3 regions of the Pseudomonas sp. MUP55 genome follow, and region 1 is predicted to be linked to each of the others. Evidence: predicted binding sites of a transcription regulator. Region 1 holds the regulator's gene; each other region holds the start of a gene.

Region 1 (5,815 bases):
AGCGTTCGTTGATCGAAGCCGCGCAGCGCCAGGAAATGCAGGGCCAGCCAGTGATTCTGCTGGTGGCCGGTCCGGTCCGCGCGATGTTGTCGCGCTTTGGACGCCTGGCAGTACCGAATTTGCACGTGTTGGCTTACCAGGAAATTCCTGACAATAAGCAAGTGACTATCGTCGCGACAGTAGGGCCCAACGGCTGAGGGTAGTGGGTTATGCAAGTGAAGCGTTTTTTCGCCGCCGATATGCGTCAGGCCATGAAGTTGGTCCGCGATGAGCTGGGCGCCGATGCCGCGATTATCGGCAACCGTCGTATTGCCGGCGGTGTCGAGCTGACGGCTGCCCTGGATTACACGCCCCAGGCCCTGGCTCCGCGCGTGCCGAACATGGAGCTGGAGGACGAGCTGCGCAAGACCGCTTCGCGCATCGTCTCGGCCCAGGCCGAACTGAGCATGCGTGGCGACAGCGATGCCACCACCAACCGCCAGCTGTTCGCCGGCTTGCCCCTGACCGCCGCCGAGCCGCTGGTTGAACCTACCTTTGTCGAACCGCCACGTCCCGCCGCGCCAGCCCCGGCCGCCACGGTCGACCAGCGCGTGTTCGATTCGATGCGCTTTGAACTCAACGGCCTGCGCGAGCTGCTCGAAGTGCAGCTCGGCTCGCTGGCCTGGACGCAACTGCAAGGCAGCAAGCCGCAACAAGCCAACCTGTGGCGTCGCCTGCAGCGCATCGGCCTGTCCGGTCCGTTGTCCCGCGACCTGCTGGCGCTGACCGCCGAAGTCCAGGAGCCGCGCCAAGCCTGGCGCATGCTGCTGGCGCATTTGGCGCGGATGATCGCCACCCCGGAAATCGAACCCCTGGAAGAAGGCGGTGTGATCGCCATGGTCGGCCCCGCCGGCATGGGCAAGACCACCACCCTGGCCAAGCTGGCCGCGCGTTATGTGCTCAAGTACGGCGCGTCGAATATCGCGCTGGTGAGCATGGACAGCTACCGCATTGGCGCCCAGGAGCAACTCAAGACCCTGGGCCGCATTCTCAATGTGCCGGTGACCCACGTCGACCCGGGCCAGTCCCTGGCCAATGCCCTCGATCCGCTGCTGCGCAAGCGCGTGGTGTTGATCGATACCGCCGGCCTGCAAGCCAGCGACCCGGCCCTGCGCATGCAGCTCGAAAGCCTGGCCGGACGCGGCATCAAGTCAAAAAATTACCTGGTGCTCGCAACCACCAGCCAGAAACAGGTTCTTACCGCTGCCTATCACAGTTACAAGCGCTGTGGCCTGGCCGGTTGCATCCTGACTAAACTGGATGAAACCGCCAGCCTGGGCGAAGTGTTGAGCCTGGCAATCAGTCATGAACTGCCGGTCGCCTACCTGACCGACGGGCCGCGGATCCCGGATGATTTGCATCTGCCGCGCCGTCATCAGTTGGTCAGCCGTGCTGTCAGTGTGCAAATGCAAGACGAGCCTAGCGAGGAAGCGATGGCCGACATGTTCGCCGACCTTTACCACAACCCGGCAAAGCGGGTGGGGTGAGGCAGGATGAACACCGTGAAATGTACCTACATCGATGGCCTGCAAGCGATACACGCGGCCAACCCCTGTAGCCTGCGTCTAAGCAAGACAAGGTAAAGAAATAAAATGGGCAGCATGCATCCCGTACAGGTGATCGCGGTGACCGGCGGCAAAGGTGGCGTCGGCAAAACTAACGTGTCAGTGAATTTGTCCCTGGCCCTGGCAGAGCTTGGCCGTCGCGTCATGCTGCTGGATGCTGATCTGGGCCTGGCGAACGTGGACGTTCTGCTGGGGCTGACACCCAAACACACCCTCGCCGATGTGATCGAAGGTCGCTGTGAGCTGCGCGATGTGCTGCTCCAGGGCCCCGGTGGCATCCGCATCGTGCCGGCCGCCTCGGGCACCCAGAGCATGGTGCACCTGAGCCCGGCGCAGCATGCCGGCCTGATCCAGGCTTTCAGCGATATCGGCGACAACCTCGACGTGCTGGTGATCGACACCGCCGCCGGGATCGGCGAGTCGGTGGTCAGCTTTGTGCGCGCCGCCCAGGAAGTGCTGCTGGTGGTCTGCGACGAACCCACCTCGATCACCGACGCCTACGCCCTGATCAAACTGCTTAACCGTGACTACGGCATGAACCGCTTCCGCGTGCTGGCCAACATGGCCCAGAGCCCGCAGGAAGGCCGCAACCTGTTTGCCAAGTTGACCAAGGTCACGGATCGCTTCCTCGACGTCGCCTTACAATACGTCGGTGCGGTGCCCTACGACGAGTGTGTGCGCAAGGCCGTGCAGAAGCAGCGTGCGGTCTATGAAGCGTTCCCCCGTTCGAAGTGCGCACTGGCGTTCAAGGCCATTGCCCAGAAGGTCGATACCTGGCCGTTGCCTGCCAACCCTCGGGGGCATCTGGAGTTTTTCGTCGAGCGATTGGTACATCAGACGAGCGCAGGACCGGTGCTATGACAGCGAACGGCTACAACGCCTACAAGAAGTCCGCCCGTGACACTCAGGGCGAATTGATCGAGCGCTATGCGCCGTTGGTCAAGCGTATTGCCTATCACCTGTTGGCTCGTCTGCCCGCCAGCGTGCAGGTGGAAGACCTGATCCAGGCCGGCATGATCGGCCTGCTCGAAGTGTCGACCAAATACGATGCGAGCAAAGGCGCGAGTTTCGAGACGTATGCGGGTATTCGTATCCGTGGTGCGATGCTCGATGAGGTGCGTAAAGGGGATTGGGCGCCGCGTTCGGTACACCGCAATACGCGAATGGTCAGTGACGCAATTCGCGCAATTGAAGCAAAAACCGGTCGTGACGCTAAAGATCATGAAGTTGCGGCCGAACTCCAATTGAGTCTCGATGATTATTACGGGATTTTGAACGATACCTTGGGCAGCCGCCTGTTCAGTTTCGACGACCTGTTGCAGGACGGCGAACACGAAGGGCTGCACGAGGACGGCGCGAGCGCGCATATGGAACCGTCGCGCGATCTGGAAGATGAACGCTTCCAGGGGGCGCTGGCGGAGGCCATTGCCAATTTGCCGGAGCGCGAGCGCCTGGTGTTGGCGCTGTACTACGACGAAGAGCTGAACCTCAAGGAAATCGGTGAGGTCCTGGGGGTCAGCGAATCGCGTGTCAGCCAGTTGCATAGCCAGTGCGCGGCCCGCTTGCGGGGGCGGTTGGGAGAGTGGCGCGCGCGCTGACAGGCAGTGTGGGGACACTGCAGACGCTACCGCGGGGGTATGAGCCTTCGCGGTTTCGTTGCGTGGTGCCCTGGGCAGTCCTTTTTGTGTAACGCCTGTTGAATGAAGTGGCGCGTCCAGGTGCTGGGCGCGTTTAAGACTGCTTGGAGGTCGAATTGGACAAGAACATGAAAATCCTCATCGTTGATGACTTCTCAACGATGCGGCGGATCATAAAAAACCTGTTGCGTGACCTTGGGTTCACAAACACGGTCGAGGCGGACGATGGCATTACCGCCATTCCGATCCTCAACAGCGGCAGCATCGACTTTCTGGTAACCGACTGGAACATGCCGGGCATGACCGGTATCGACTTGCTGCGCCACGTGCGTGCCGATGAAAAACTGCGCAGCCTGCCGGTGTTGATGGTGACCGCCGAAGCCAAGCGTGAACAGATCATTGAAGCCGCCCAGGCCGGGGTCAACGGTTACGTGGTCAAGCCATTCACAGCATTGGCCTTGAAAGAGAAGATCGAAAAAATCTTCGAACGCATCCACGGCTAAAGCCATCGCGGGGGAGCTATGGAGAATAACGAAACGTCACAGGGCGATTTTGAGTCGACCCTGAAGAAACATGCTCACCAGTTGGTCGACAGCCTTGAAAAGGGCCAGTTCGGTGATGCGGTGCAGTTGATCCATGAGCTTAACCAGACCCGTGACCGCGGCCTGTACCAGGAAGTGGGCAAGCTCACGCGTGAGCTGCACAGCGCGATCGTCAATTTCCAGATTGACCCGCGCATGCCCCAGGCCGAAGAAATTTCGCAGATCACCGATGCCACCGAACGCCTGTCCTATGTGGTCAGGCTGACCGAGGCGGCGGCCAACCGCACCATGGACCTGGTGGAGAACGCCACGCCTCTGGTCAACGGCATGGCCACTGAAGCCCAGGCCCTGAGCGCTGACTGGGGCCGCTTCATGCGCCGTGAAGTGGGGGCTGAAGAGTTCCGTGAGCTGGCCCGCCGGGTTGACGGTTTTCTGTCGCGCAGCGAACAGGAAAACCGCACGGTGGCCAGCAACCTCAACGACATTCTGCTCGCCCAGGATTACCAGGACCTCACCGGTCAAGTGATCAAGCGTGTGACCCAACTGGTCACCGAAGTGGAAAGCAACCTGCTCAAACTGGTGCTCATGGCCGGCCAGGTCGACCGTTTTGCCGGCATCGAACATGACCGCGAAGCGATCCTCTCGGAAAAAGATCCACAAAAACATCTCGCCAAGGGTGAAGGTCCGCAGATTCATGCCGATAAACGTGAAGACGTCGTATCCGGTCAAGATGACGTAGACGATTTGCTGTCCAGTTTAGGCTTCTAAGGAGCACCCACATGAGCTTCGGCGCCGATGAAGAAATCCTTCAGGATTTCCTTGTAGAGGCCGGCGAAATTTTAGAGCAACTGTCCGAACAACTGGTCGAGCTGGAAAGCCGTCCGGATGATGCGAACCTGCTCAATGCAATTTTTCGCGGTTTTCACACTGTAAAAGGGGGCGCCGGCTTCCTCCAGCTCCATGAGCTGGTGGAGTGCTGCCACATCGCCGAGAACGTCTTCGACATCCTGCGCAAGGGTGAGCGTCAGGTCGACTCGGAATTGATGGACGTGATTCTCGAAGCACTCGATGCGGTCAACGGCATGTTCAGCCAGGTGCGTGAACGTGCACCGGTCACCGCCGCCACCCCGGAACTGCTGGCCGCCCTGGCGCGCCTGGCCGAACCGGCGGCCGAAGCACCGGCCGCGCAAGCCGAGCCTGAGCCTGTGGTAGAAGCCGAGCCGGACGTGACCGACAGCGAGTTCGAACAGCTGCTCGATTCGCTCAATGCGGTCAAGGCTCAAGCTGAGGCCCCGGCTCCGGCTGCAGCCGCGCCTGTTGCCGCGCCGACCAGCGAAGACATTACCGACGCGGAATTCGAATCCCTGCTCGATCAGTTGCATGGCAAGGGCCAGTTCGCGGCTGACGCCGTGGCTCCGGCCGCTGCACCGCCGGCGCCAGCCGCCAGCGCCAGCACCGATATCACCGACGACGAATTCGAGGCGCTGCTCGACCAGCTGCATGGCAAAGGCACGTTCGTCGCCGATGCCCTGCCGAACGTTGCGGCCACCGCAGCCGCTCCAGCTGCCAAGTCTGAACCGGCCGCTGACGGACTGATCTCCGACAACGAGTTCGAAGCCTTGCTGGACGAGCTGCACGGCAAAGGCAAGTTCACCGAAGTGGCCCCTGCCGCCGCCGCGGCGGTGGCTACGCCAGCACCGGTCGCCGCCAAAGCCGCGGCTCCGGCCGCCGCGCCCGCCCCGGCGCGTGCCGCCGCTGCGCCGGTTGCCGACAAGCCTGCCAGTGAAGCCGAAACCACCGTGCGCGTGGACACTGCGCGCCTGGACGACATCATGAACATGGTCGGCGAACTGGTACTGGTGCGTAACCGCCTGGTGCGCCTGGGCCTGAACAGTGGCGACGAGGCCATGCAGAAGGCCGTGTCGAACCTGGACGTGGTCACCGCGGACCTGCAGACCGCCGTGATGAAAACGCGCATGCAGCCGATCAAGAAGGTCTTCGGCCGTTTCCCGCGCCTGGTGCGCGACCTGGC
Region 2 (5,815 bases), 1.9 Mb from region 1:
TCAGCGTCGCTACCGGCAGGCATTCCAAGCCATCGGCCATAAAGCGCCGGGTATCGCGCGTGCGGCTGACTGCTTGCTCCAGGGCGAAGATGCGCCCTTGGAGCACATCACCTTTGCTTGCCGGTGCACGGCGGCGCTCTGGCAAGACTTTGGGTTCGTTATCCAGCCGAGCCAGTTCCCAGCCGAAGTAGGCGAGGATCACACTCAAGCGCCGCCAGTTCCATATCAGATAGCTGAGCAATAGCCCAATCAGACACGCCGCCGGTGACCACCAGTGCCCAAGGTTCAGCAGCACCCATGAAATCAGTAACGATGCAGCCATGCCGCCAAGCGTCATCCATAACGCATAACGCGGGCGATACAGCAGCAGGCCCAGCAGCACTGCCACCAGGGACGTCGCCATCAGCGCCGCCAGCCAACCCGGCAGGTCGACAATGCTGCGCCCCTGCAGCAGGCCATTAAGCACATTGGCCTGGATCTCCACACCCGCCGTCGAGCCGGTAGAGGAGAGCGGCGTAACGAAACTTTCGCCCATTCCGTAGGCCGTGGCGCCGACCAGAATCAGGCGACCGCGCAGCCATTCGGGAGACACCTCGCCACGCAGTACGCTGGCGTAGGACACGCTGGGGAAGCGTTCATCCGCAGAGGTGAACGGGACGCGAATTTCATGCTCCTGATGCCATTGCTGACTTCGGGGCTCTTGAGGCATTCCCGGCATTCCCGACGTTTGCCCGTTCAACGTGAACGCCAGCCAGGCCAATTGCGGCAGTGTGCTTCCCGGTGGGCCTTCACGCAGATAGAGGCTGCGCACGACACCATCGTCATCCGATTCGACGTTGATATGCCCAATGCCCCTGGCGCACCTGAGCAAGGGCGACAATGGCTCCCCAGTCTGCCTGAACCGTTCTCTGCTATCAGTCACGATGGGCAGCACTACATTGCCTGCCTTGCACACCGCATCGGCCAAGCGTTGATCACCTACGCCGTCGCCGGGCTCACTGAAGAGCACATCGAACAAAATGCCAGCAGGCTGGGCGGCGCTCAGGCGTTCGATCAAGTCTGCATGCACACTGCGCGGCCAAGGCCATGGGCCGAGTTCTTCCAGGCTTGGCGCGTCAATAGTCACCAGCACGATGCGTGGATCTACGGGTAACGGTGCCAACTGACGCAGGCTGTCGTAGAGCGGGTTATTCAGGGCCAGGCCTGGGCTCAAGGACAAGTACGCAGTGAAGGGCAACAAAACCAGGCCGATCAACAGCCATTCCCGTACCAGCCCGTGAAACAGCAGCTGCGCGCGGGTGGGCTGGCGCTTTTCAGCCTCGCCCCATAGTTTCACAGCGCCACCGCCACAGGCCTGAAATAGCCGCAATGATCGTCAGATGAAAGTGTCATAAGCCCCGGTCTCCCTCCAGGTGGCCACGATGAAACGCATCAGAGGTGTTGCAACCCGTGAAGCTTATTTGGGTCTTACTGCAGGTCCAAGCGGTCCACAATACCGTACCTTGATCCTTTTCCTCATAGGCGGGAGCCGGTATCTTTACCCTAGGGGACCGAGCAGTATCGACAGGTTACTGGCCTTTGACATCAGCGTACCGAGAGATTCGAACCTCGTTGTATCCCAGCATAATTATTCAGATTCAGAGGCTGTTATTAGTGCTTGCACGGTGTGCCTCTGATTAAGCTGCCGTTTTTTTCAGGAAGGACCCACTCATGCGTGTCGCAATACTGGATGACGAGCCCGCTGAATTGAGGCGGGTGGAACAGACACTGCGACAAATCCCCAGCACCCCGGATCAGCCCTGGTCCCTGCATTGCTTCGAGCGCGGAGAAGACCTGCTGCGCCAACTGCGCCGTGAAACTTTCGACCTGTTGATCCTCGACTGGCAACTTCCGGATATCACCGGAATTGCGTTGTTGCGCTGGACCCGTGAGCACATGGAATCACCGCCTGCCGTGATCATGCTCACCAGCCGCGATGCCGAGAGCGATATCGTCATGGCACTCAACAGTGGGGCGGATGACTACGTCAGCAAACCCTTTCGTCCTAACGAACTCAAAGCGCGTGTCAGCGCGGTTCTGCGGCGTCATGGCCTGCAAAAATCTTCTACCAGCGAACTACAGAGCTTTAACGACCTGACCTTCGATGACGCGGAGCTGACCGTCACCCGCGCAGGCAAACCCATCAACCTGACCGAGCGGGAGTACAGGCTGGCCAGCTGTCTATTCGCTAACTTGGCCCGGCCGCTTTCTCGCGAATACCTATATGAACGGTTTTGGACGCATGAAGAGATGCTGTCATCGCGGCCGTTGGACACGCATATCTACCGACTGCGCAACAAACTGGGGCTGACAGCCGACAGGGGTTGGCAGCTGCTGACGATCTACGGGTACGGATATCGACTGGAAAGCGTCGCGTCGACCGCCACGGGTTGAACCGACAGTGTTCCACGTGGAGCATTTAAAAACTCATCAAGCATCGAGTAAAAAAAGGCCACGCTTTGCGTCGGCCTTTTTTATGGTCGGTGTCCCGAAGGGTTGAGCTCAAAATAGGGCCGTAATCAGCCAAAAGCGACTTGCCCATACTCATGAACGACGTTTCAGAAGTCGAGTGGCTGAAGCATCGACCACGCGAGTCCTGCCTCTTCTCACTTGATCCAATCTGCCCGTAAATATGCCTGTCACAAACCAGACGGAAGGCGCCCGTACAGGCCTAAAGATGCGGCGCACAAGGCAGATAACTCCTATGTTGTTTATATCCGCAACAATGTTCAAGGATCGAACTCATGACCTCGCGCCCATCCAGTCGTATTCACCATCCCGCTCAACCGCGCTTTCGTTGGTTCGCTCTCATCCCTGTGGTACCCGCCGTCATCTGGGTATTGCTGCAATCAACGTCCCAAGCTGACCTGGCCGCCTGCGCGGCACTCTTGCTGATCGGCCTCGGCGCATGCGTCTGGAGCACGCGTTCGCACCGGGATGCCGTGATGCGCGCTGTATCAGACACCTTGATGAACCAGGCGGACTCGCACGCAGCGAACCTCGGCACGGCCTCGCGGGCGAAGCTGGACGAAGTATTGCTGGGCGCCATGCCGATTTGGGCCAAACAGGTTGAGAGCTCGCGCCAGCAGACTGAAGAAGCGATCGTGAGCCTGGCCAACCGCTTCACCGGGATCGCGGCGCGGTTGCAGGAAACTGTGCAGGCCTCGCAACAGGCTGCTGGCGAATTGGACGGGCAAGCCGCCGACGGTGCACTCAAGGTGCTGGCGAGCAGCGACAGCGAGCTGAGCCAAGTGATCAACTCGCTCAAGGCCACTCAAACCAGCCGCGACCAGACGCTGACCCAAGTGCGCAGCCTTACCGCCTACACCGGCGAGCTGCGGACCATGGCCGCCGACGTCGCCGCTATCGCCGCGCAAACAAACCTGCTGGCGCTCAATGCTGCCATCGAAGCCGCCCGCGCCGGCGAAGCAGGGCGTGGCTTCGCCGTGGTCGCCGATGCCGTACGCAGCTTGTCGAGCAAGTCGAGCGAGACCGGCCAGCAGATGTCAGCCAAGGTCGACATTATCAACAATGCGATCACCCAATTGGTACAGGCTGCATCGAGCAGCGCGGATCAGGACAGCCATTCCGTCGGCGCGTCCGAGCAGAGCATCCAGAACGTACTCGCCCGTTTTCAGAACATCACCGGGCGTCTGGCCGAGTCGGCAGATCTGCTCAAGCAGGAAAGCTACGGCATTCGTGACGAGATGACCGATGTACTGGTGAATCTGCAATTCCAGGACCGCGTCAGCCAAATTCTAAGCCACGTGCGCGACAACATGAACGCCCTGCACGATCACCTGCTCCAGGCCAACCAATCGCCGGATCAGCCAGTGACCGTAGACGCCCGTCAGTGGCTGGCGAGCATGGAGTCGACCTACGCCACGGACGAACAGCGGCGCACGCACCATGGCACAGCGGCCGCGCAAAAGGACTCACAGGACATAACCTTCTTTTAGGGAGCACAAAATGGCGAAGAATGTATTAGTGGTCGACGACTCCAGCAGCGTGCGCCAAGTGGTGGGCATTGCCTTGAAGAGCGCCGGTTACGACGTGATCGAGGCGAGCGACGGCAAGGATGCACTGAGCAAGCTCAACGGGCAGAAGGTGCACCTGATCATCAGCGACGTGAACATGCCCAATATGGACGGCATCACGTTCGTGAAAGAGGTCAAGAAAATGGCCAACTATAAATTCACGCCCATCATCATGCTGACCACCGAGTCGCAGGAATCCAAGAAAGCTGAAGGCCAGGCAGCGGGCGCCAAGGCATGGGTGGTCAAGCCATTCCAGCCGGCGCAGATGCTGTCGGCGGTCTCTAAATTGATCCTGCCCTGATATTCGGCATCCAGGAGGCTTCTATGGCGATTACCTGCGAAACCGCCGACGACACGGCCCGGGTGGGCATTGAAGGCGAACTGACGATCTACACCGTCGCCGAGCTGGCGGCCGCCCTGTTGCCGCAAGTGGGCGCGGCGTCGCGTCTTGAGCTGGACCTGTCAGAGGTCACGGAAATGGACGGCGCCGGCCTGCAGCTGCTCGCAGTGCTGCAGCGTGAAGCAGGCATCAACGGCACCGCATTGAGCGTGGTCGGCAAGAGCCAAGCGGTCATGCAAACGTTTCAACTATGTGGCAGCGCCGCCTCTTAGCCAGCGCCGCCAGCGTTCATTGTCGACAAGGAAAGTCCAAGTGATCAATCTCGATCAGGCACTGCAGACATTCATCGTGGAGGCGCGTGAGCTGTTGCAAGCCATGGAGCAATCCTTGCTGCAACTGGAAAACGAGCCCGGCGACCAGGATGCCATCGGCGCGATTTTTCGCGCCGCACATACCATCAAAGGCTCCGCCGGCCTGTTCGGTCTGTCGCCCATTGTGAGCTTTACGCACATCGTCGAGGATGTACTTGACCGTATTCGCGATGGCGAAGTGGCTGTGGACGCGGGGCTGATCGCCGTACTGCTCAAGTGCGGTGACCATATGCTCGAGCTGATCGAGGTCGTCGCCAACCGGGGCGAGGTACTCGACCCATCCGCGCTGGAGCGGGAAGCCACACTGCGTGCGACGCTGAGTGCCTATCAAACACCTGACACGCCGAGCGAAATCATCGAAACGACCGCAGCCGACACAGACGCGGCTACCGAAACGCTATGGCATCTGTCCCTGCGCTTTGGCGCGGATGTATTTCGCAATGGCATGGACCCGCTATCGTTCCTGCGCTATCTCGAAACCTTGGGGCAGATCACGCAGGTAGTTACGCTGACCGACCGCATTCCGGCGATGGACAGCTGGGACCCGGAAAGCTGTTATCTGGGCTTTGAAATTGAGCTGCGCTCAACCGCCAGCCACGCCGCCCTCAACGAAGTGTTCGACTTTGTGCGCGATGACTGCGAAGTGCACATCAGTGCCATCGACGAAATGCGTGACAGCCCTATGGCTGTGCGCACCGAAATGCCCGCGCAGCCGGAGCAGGGCACTCTGAGCGCATCACCGCAACGCTTGCCGGTGGCCACCGAACCAAAAACACGAGATGGCAGTTATGTGCGGGTCAACGCCGACAAGCTCGACGAGTTGATCAACCTGGTGGGTGAGCTGGTGATCGCCAGCGCCGGCGCGAGTCTACTGGCCCGTTCCTGTCAAAACGATCCCTTGCAGGAAGCCACCTCGACAGTATCCGGGCTGGTGGAAGAGATCCTTGATGGTGCGCTGCACCTGCGCATGATCCCGATTGGCGACACGTTCAACCGGTTTCGCCGCGTGGTGCGCGACGTCAGCCAGG
Region 3 (5,815 bases), 2.8 Mb from region 1:
TCATCGGACTTGCGACCGGTGACGATCACATTGCCCTTGTACAGTTTCAGGCGCACGACGCCGTTCACGTGGGCCTGGGAGGCGTCGATCATCTGCTGCAGCATCAGACGCTCAGGACTCCACCAGTAACCGGTGTAGATCAGGCTGGCGTACTTGGGCATCAACTCATCTTTGAGGTGGGCCACTTCACGGTCCAGGGTGATGGACTCGATGGCGCGGTGGGCACGCAACATGATGGTGCCGCCCGGTGTTTCGTAGCAGCCGCGGGACTTCATGCCCACATAGCGGTTCTCGACGATGTCGAGACGGCCGATGCCGTGTTCGCCACCGATACGGTTCAGGGTCGCCAATACGGTGGCGGGTGTCATCTCGACACCGTCCAGCGCGACGATGTCGCCGTTGCGGTAGGTCAGTTCCAGGTACTGCGGCTTGTCTGGAGCGTTCTCCGGGGAGACGGTCCATTTCCACATGTCTTCTTCGTGCTCGGTCCAGGTGTCTTCCAGCACGCCGCCTTCATAGGAGATGTGCAGCAAGTTGGCATCCATCGAGTACGGGGATTTCTTCTTGCCGTGACGCTCGATCGGGATCGCGTGCTTTTCAGCGTAATCCATCAGCTTTTCACGGGACAGAAGGTCCCATTCACGCCAAGGGGCGATCACTTTTACGCCGGGCTTGAGGGCGTAGGCACCCAGTTCGAAACGCACCTGGTCGTTGCCCTTGCCGGTGGCGCCATGGGAAATGGCATCAGCGCCGGTTTCGTTGGCGATTTCGATCAGGCGCTTGGCGATCAGCGGACGTGCGATGGAGGTACCGAGCAGGTACTCACCTTCGTAGACGGTATTGGCGCGAAACATCGGATAAACGAAATCGCGGACGAACTCTTCGCGCAGGTCGTCAATGTAGATCTCTTTCACGCCCATGGCTTGCGCCTTGGCACGTGCAGGTTCGACCTCTTCGCCCTGACCCAGGTCAGCGGTGAAGGTCACCACTTCACAGTTATAAGTATCCTGCAGCCACTTGAGGATCACCGAAGTGTCCAGGCCGCCGGAATACGCGAGAACGACCTTGTTTACGTCGGCCATGCCATCACTCCACGGGGTTGTACGGAAAGGCGACGATTCTACCGATCAAAACCGTGAAATTACAGGGGCGCGACAGCAAATGAAGATAAAGCGACAGATTATGTCGAACGAGCGACCGATGGTCGCACGTTATGAGGTTGCTGCAGGGTTGCTGGAAGCTGTCGCCTGGGGCGCCGGTTTCTCCGGAGCCGCCACCCTTTCCAGCTGGACATTGACCCGACGGTTGCGCGCTCGGTTGGCGGCATTGGTGTTGGGCGCCAGAGGGTAGCTTTCGCCGTGGAACCGCAGGGTGACCTGCGATTCCTGAATGCCATTGGCCTTGAAGTAGTCCATCACCGCCAGGGCGCGGCGTCGCGAGACATCACGGTTGGTCAGGCGGTTGCCGCTGTTGTCCGAGTGGCCGTTCAACTCGATGTGGTTCACGGTGGGGTCAGCTTTCATGAACGCGACAATCACCGACAACTTCTTCTTGGCCGCCGCATCCAGTTCGATGCCCCCGCCCGGGAAGCCGACTTCGGTCTGCTTGATCTGATCGTAGTTCATCGGCAGCAGCTTGGCCGTACACAGCTGATAGTCGTTGTAGGCCTTGTTGAACTTCACCGGCAGCAGGCGAATTTCCGAGTAGCCACCTTCGCGACCGTAATGCCGTACGGTCGGGCTGCGGCCTTCGAGCAAGCCAGTGAACAGCCGACCGGCCTGGGCCTGGGAGCTGTTGAACAACACATCGCCACTGCCCACGCGTACCGCACCGAGGTTGATATCACCACGGCCCGGTTGCCAGGGCGCCGCGGCGGCCAATAACGTGGCGGAGCCGGCACCGAGCGAGCCGTTATAGGCTTTCAGACGAAATGTCGCCTGCTCGCCCGCCCGGCGCACGAACTCACCCGAGCCGAAATCGGTGATCGGCTGGGTCAGGCGGCACTCGAACTGGTCGCCCTCCACCTTCCACTCAATATTCTCCAGACGTGTCTGGAACGTGAGGGCCATCGCAGGCAGGCTGGCGAACACACTGAGCAGGGCTAGATAATGCTGGCGCACGGGAGGCTCCACTGGTTACTACAACACTTCAAAGCGTCATACATCGTTAAGGCATACCCAGTGCTATCGGTTGCATCCTGCAAAACTTGATAGCGAGTGCCTGCTCGAGTCTTTTCCGGTAGCATTCCCACCAGATTGACCCGCCTGGAATCCCCAATGTCCGACCGCCTGACCCTGCTGCGTCCCGACGACTGGCATATTCATCTTCGCGATGGTGCTGCGTTGCCCCAAACCGTGGCCGATGTTGCGCGAACGTTTGGCCGCGCCATCATCATGCCTAACCTGGTACCACCGGTGCGTAACGCAGCCGAAGCCGATGCCTATCGCCAGCGAATCCTCGCTGCGCGCCCGGCCGGCAGTCGCTTCGAACCGTTGATGGTGCTCTACCTTACCGACCGCACCCAGCCCGAAGAAATCCGCGAGGCCAAGGCCAGCGGTTATGTCCACGCCGCCAAGCTGTACCCGGCGGGCGCGACCACCAACTCCGATTCCGGTGTGACCAGTATCGACAAGATCCTGCCGGCCATCGAAGCGATGGCCGAGGTCGGCATGCCGTTGTTGATCCACGGTGAAGTCACCCGTGGCGATGTCGACGTGTTCGACCGGGAGAAGGTCTTCATCGACGAGCACATGCGCCGGGTGGTCGAGCTGTTTCCGACCCTCAAGGTGGTGTTCGAACACATCACCACCGCAGATGCCGTGCAGTTCGTCACCGAGGCTTCGGCCAACGTCGGCGCGACCATCACCGCACACCACCTGTTGTACAACCGCAACCACATGCTGGTGGGCGGGATTCGGCCGCACTTTTACTGCTTGCCGATCCTCAAGCGCAACACCCATCAGGTGGCATTGCTGGACGCCGCCACCAGCGGCAACCCGAAGTTCTTCCTCGGTACCGACTCGGCGCCCCACGCGCAGCATGCCAAGGAAGCCGCCTGCGGTTGCGCGGGCTGCTACACCGCGTTTGCCGCCATCGAGCTGTACGCCGAAGCGTTCGAACAACGCAACGCCCTGGACAAACTCGAAGGCTTCGCCAGCCTCAATGGCCCGCGCTTCTATGGCCTGCCGGCGAATACCGACCGCATCACCCTGGTCCGTGAAGACTGGACCGCCCCTGCCAGCCTGCCCTTTGGCGAGTTGACCGTTATCCCGCTGCGCGCCGGTGAAACACTGCGCTGGCGCCTGCTGGAGGAAAGAAAGTGAGTGAAGACCATTACGATGACGAACAGGAACATGGCGGTGGCGGCGGTTCGCGCCATCCGATGGCCGAGCGTTTCCGCGGCTACCTGCCTGTGGTTATCGACGTAGAAACCGGCGGCTTCAACTGCGCCACCGATGCCTTGCTGGAAATTGCCGCGACGACTATCGGCATGGACGAGCAGGGCTTCGTGTACCCGGAACACACCCACTTCTTCCGCGTCGAGCCGTTTGAAGGCGCCAACATCGAAGCGGCGGCCCTGGAGTTCACCGGGATCAAGCTCGATCACCCATTGCGCATGGCGGTGAGTGAAGAAGCGGCGCTCACCGACATTTTCCGCGGCGTACGCAAGGCGCTGAAGGCCAATGGTTGCAAACGCGCGATCCTGGTAGGGCACAACAGCAGCTTCGACCTGGGTTTCCTGAACGCCGCCGTGGCGCGCCTGGACATGAAACGCAACCCGTTCCATCCCTTCTCCAGCTTCGACACCGCCACCCTCGCCGGCCTCGCCTACGGTCAGACCGTACTGGCAAAAGCCTGCCAGGCCGCCGGTATCGACTTCGACGGTCGCGAGGCTCACTCGGCCCGCTACGACACCGAGAAGACCGCCGAGCTGTTCTGCGGCATCGTCAACCGCTGGAAGCAGATGGGCGGCTGGGAAGACTTCAACGACTGAAGCGAATCCCGTGCATAAAAAAACCGGCCTTCTCAGGCCGGTTTTTTTTACCTTGAATCTGGCTTACAGCTTGCCAGCGTTCTCGGTCAGGTAAGCCGCAACACCTTCGGTGGAAGCGGTCATGCCTTTGTCGCCTTTTTTCCAGTTGGCAGGGCAGACTTCGCCGTGCTCTTCGTGGAATTGCAGAGCGTCGACCAGACGAATCAGCTCTTCCATGTTACGGCCCAACGGCAGGTCGTTGATGATCTGCGAGCGTACAACGCCCTTGTCGTCGATCAGGAACGCGCCACGGAAAGCCACGCCGCCTTCGGACTCAACGTCATAGGCCTTGGCGATATCGTGCTTCATATCGGCAGCCATGGTGTATTTGACTTTGCCGATGCCGCCATCGTTGATGGCGGTGTTGCGCCAGGCGTTGTGGGTGAAGTGGGAGTCGATGGAAACGGCGACCACTTCAACATTGCGCGCCTCGAAATCGTCCATGCGGTGATCCAGAGCGATCAGCTCGGATGGGCAGACGAAGGTGAAGTCCAGCGGGTAGAAGAACACCAGGCCGTATTTGCCTTTGATGGCTTCAGACAGTTTGAAGCTGTCTACGATTTCGCCATTGCCGAGGACGGCGGGTACGTCGAAATCCGGGGCTTGTTTGCCGACGAGTACGCTCATTGGATATCTCCTGATGTAAGGGTGACGATTGAAGTAACAGGACCAGCATCGAGTCTGCCTTGGTTCAGCGACAGACCTGTGACGCAGTCACGCTTCGTAAAGATCGACCATCATACACCGAAAAAACCGTTCGTCAGCGCACAGGCAATGTGCGCCGGATTGAGGATGAAACTACTTTGACAATCATTCTCGTTAACATTAAGATCCATCGCACTCAAGCCCTAAACCCGCGACGGTCTCCCTTATGTATGTGTGCCTCTGTACTGGCGTCACCGACGGACAAATCCGCGAAGCAATCTATGAAGGTTGCTGCAGCTACAAGGAAGTGCGCGAAACCACCGGCGTTGCCAGCCAGTGCGGTAAATGCGCCTGCCTCGCCAAGCAAGTGGTACGGGAAACCCTCACGCAGTTGCAGACAGCCCAGTCAGGGCTGCCCTATTCGGCAGAATTTACACACGCTTAATTAAGCGTGTTTTGAAGAACCGGACCCAGCGTCCGGTTTTTTTATGCCCGCAATTCAATTAGTTAGCGCCAAGACGCGGAACACAAACATTCTTATTCCGATTAATTTTCATTTATTATTCAATAACTTAGGTTTGACACCAAGATTATCGCCGCTCAAACTCCGCCCATACACAGCTATTACAGGGCAGGACCCCAGTCATGAAAGGCGACATCTCAGTCATCCAGCAACTCAACAAAATCCTTGCCAATGAACTGGTCGCGATCAATCAGTACTTTCTGCATGCGCGCATGTATGACGATTGGGGCCTGGAAAAGCTGGGCAAACGCGAATACAAGGAATCGATCAAGGCCATGAAGGACGCCGATGCGCTGATCAAACGCATCCTGTTCCTGGAAGGCCTGCCGAACGTGCAGGACCTGGGCAAGCTCAATATCGGCGAGCACACCCAGGAAATGATCGGCAGCGACCTGGGCTTTGAACGCAAGAGCCACAGCGACCTCAAGGCCGCCATCGCCCACTGCGAAACCACTGGCGACTACGGCAGCCGCGAACTGCTGGAAGATATCCTGGAAGACCAGGAAGAACACATCGACTGGTTGGAAACCCAACTGGGCCTGATCGACAAGGTCAGCCTGGAGAACTACCTGCAATCGCAGATGGGCGAATAAGCCCCGCGGCTCTTGTTTTTA

Evidence for each region. The regulator FliA, encoded in region 1, starts transcription of late flagellar genes. The targets are predictions, from matches to a motif close to CTAAAGTTTNNNNNNNNNNNGCCGNTAA.
Region 2: SC318_RS00170 (methyl-accepting chemotaxis protein) is a predicted target of FliA. The motif match lies at 2,711-2,738, and genes of this name have one in related genera.
Region 3: SC318_RS05985 (flagellar protein MotY) is a predicted target of FliA. The motif match lies at 2,184-2,211, and genes of this name have one in related genera.

What each region holds. Positions count from the first base shown of each region.
Region 1 is NZ_CP138214.1:4,115,295-4,121,109, reverse strand. It holds gene flhA (flagellar biosynthesis protein FlhA) at 1-197, shown strand, start outside; gene flhF (flagellar biosynthesis GTPase FlhF) at 210-1,526, shown strand; gene fleN (flagellar synthesis regulator FleN) at 1,632-2,465, shown strand; gene fliA (RNA polymerase sigma factor FliA) at 2,462-3,202, shown strand; gene SC318_RS18455 (chemotaxis response regulator CheY) at 3,370-3,744, shown strand; gene SC318_RS18450 (protein phosphatase CheZ) at 3,763-4,551, shown strand; gene SC318_RS18445 (chemotaxis protein CheA) at 4,563-5,815, shown strand, end outside.
Region 2 is NZ_CP138214.1:40,327-46,141, reverse strand. It holds gene SC318_RS00180 (CHASE2 domain-containing protein) at 1-1,336, opposite strand, end outside; gene SC318_RS00175 (response regulator transcription factor) at 1,711-2,433, shown strand; gene SC318_RS00170 (methyl-accepting chemotaxis protein) at 2,784-3,998, shown strand; gene SC318_RS00165 (response regulator) at 4,009-4,377, shown strand; gene SC318_RS00160 (STAS domain-containing protein) at 4,401-4,688, shown strand; gene SC318_RS00155 (chemotaxis protein CheA) at 4,729-5,815, shown strand, end outside.
Region 3 is NZ_CP138214.1:1,353,408-1,359,222, reverse strand. It holds gene SC318_RS05990 (argininosuccinate synthase) at 1-1,082, opposite strand, end outside; gene SC318_RS05985 (flagellar protein MotY) at 1,212-2,120, opposite strand; gene pyrC (dihydroorotase) at 2,277-3,323, shown strand; gene rnt (ribonuclease T) at 3,320-3,994, shown strand; gene SC318_RS05970 (peroxiredoxin) at 4,058-4,660, opposite strand; gene SC318_RS05965 (bacterioferritin-associated ferredoxin) at 4,905-5,123, shown strand; gene bfr (bacterioferritin) at 5,324-5,794, shown strand.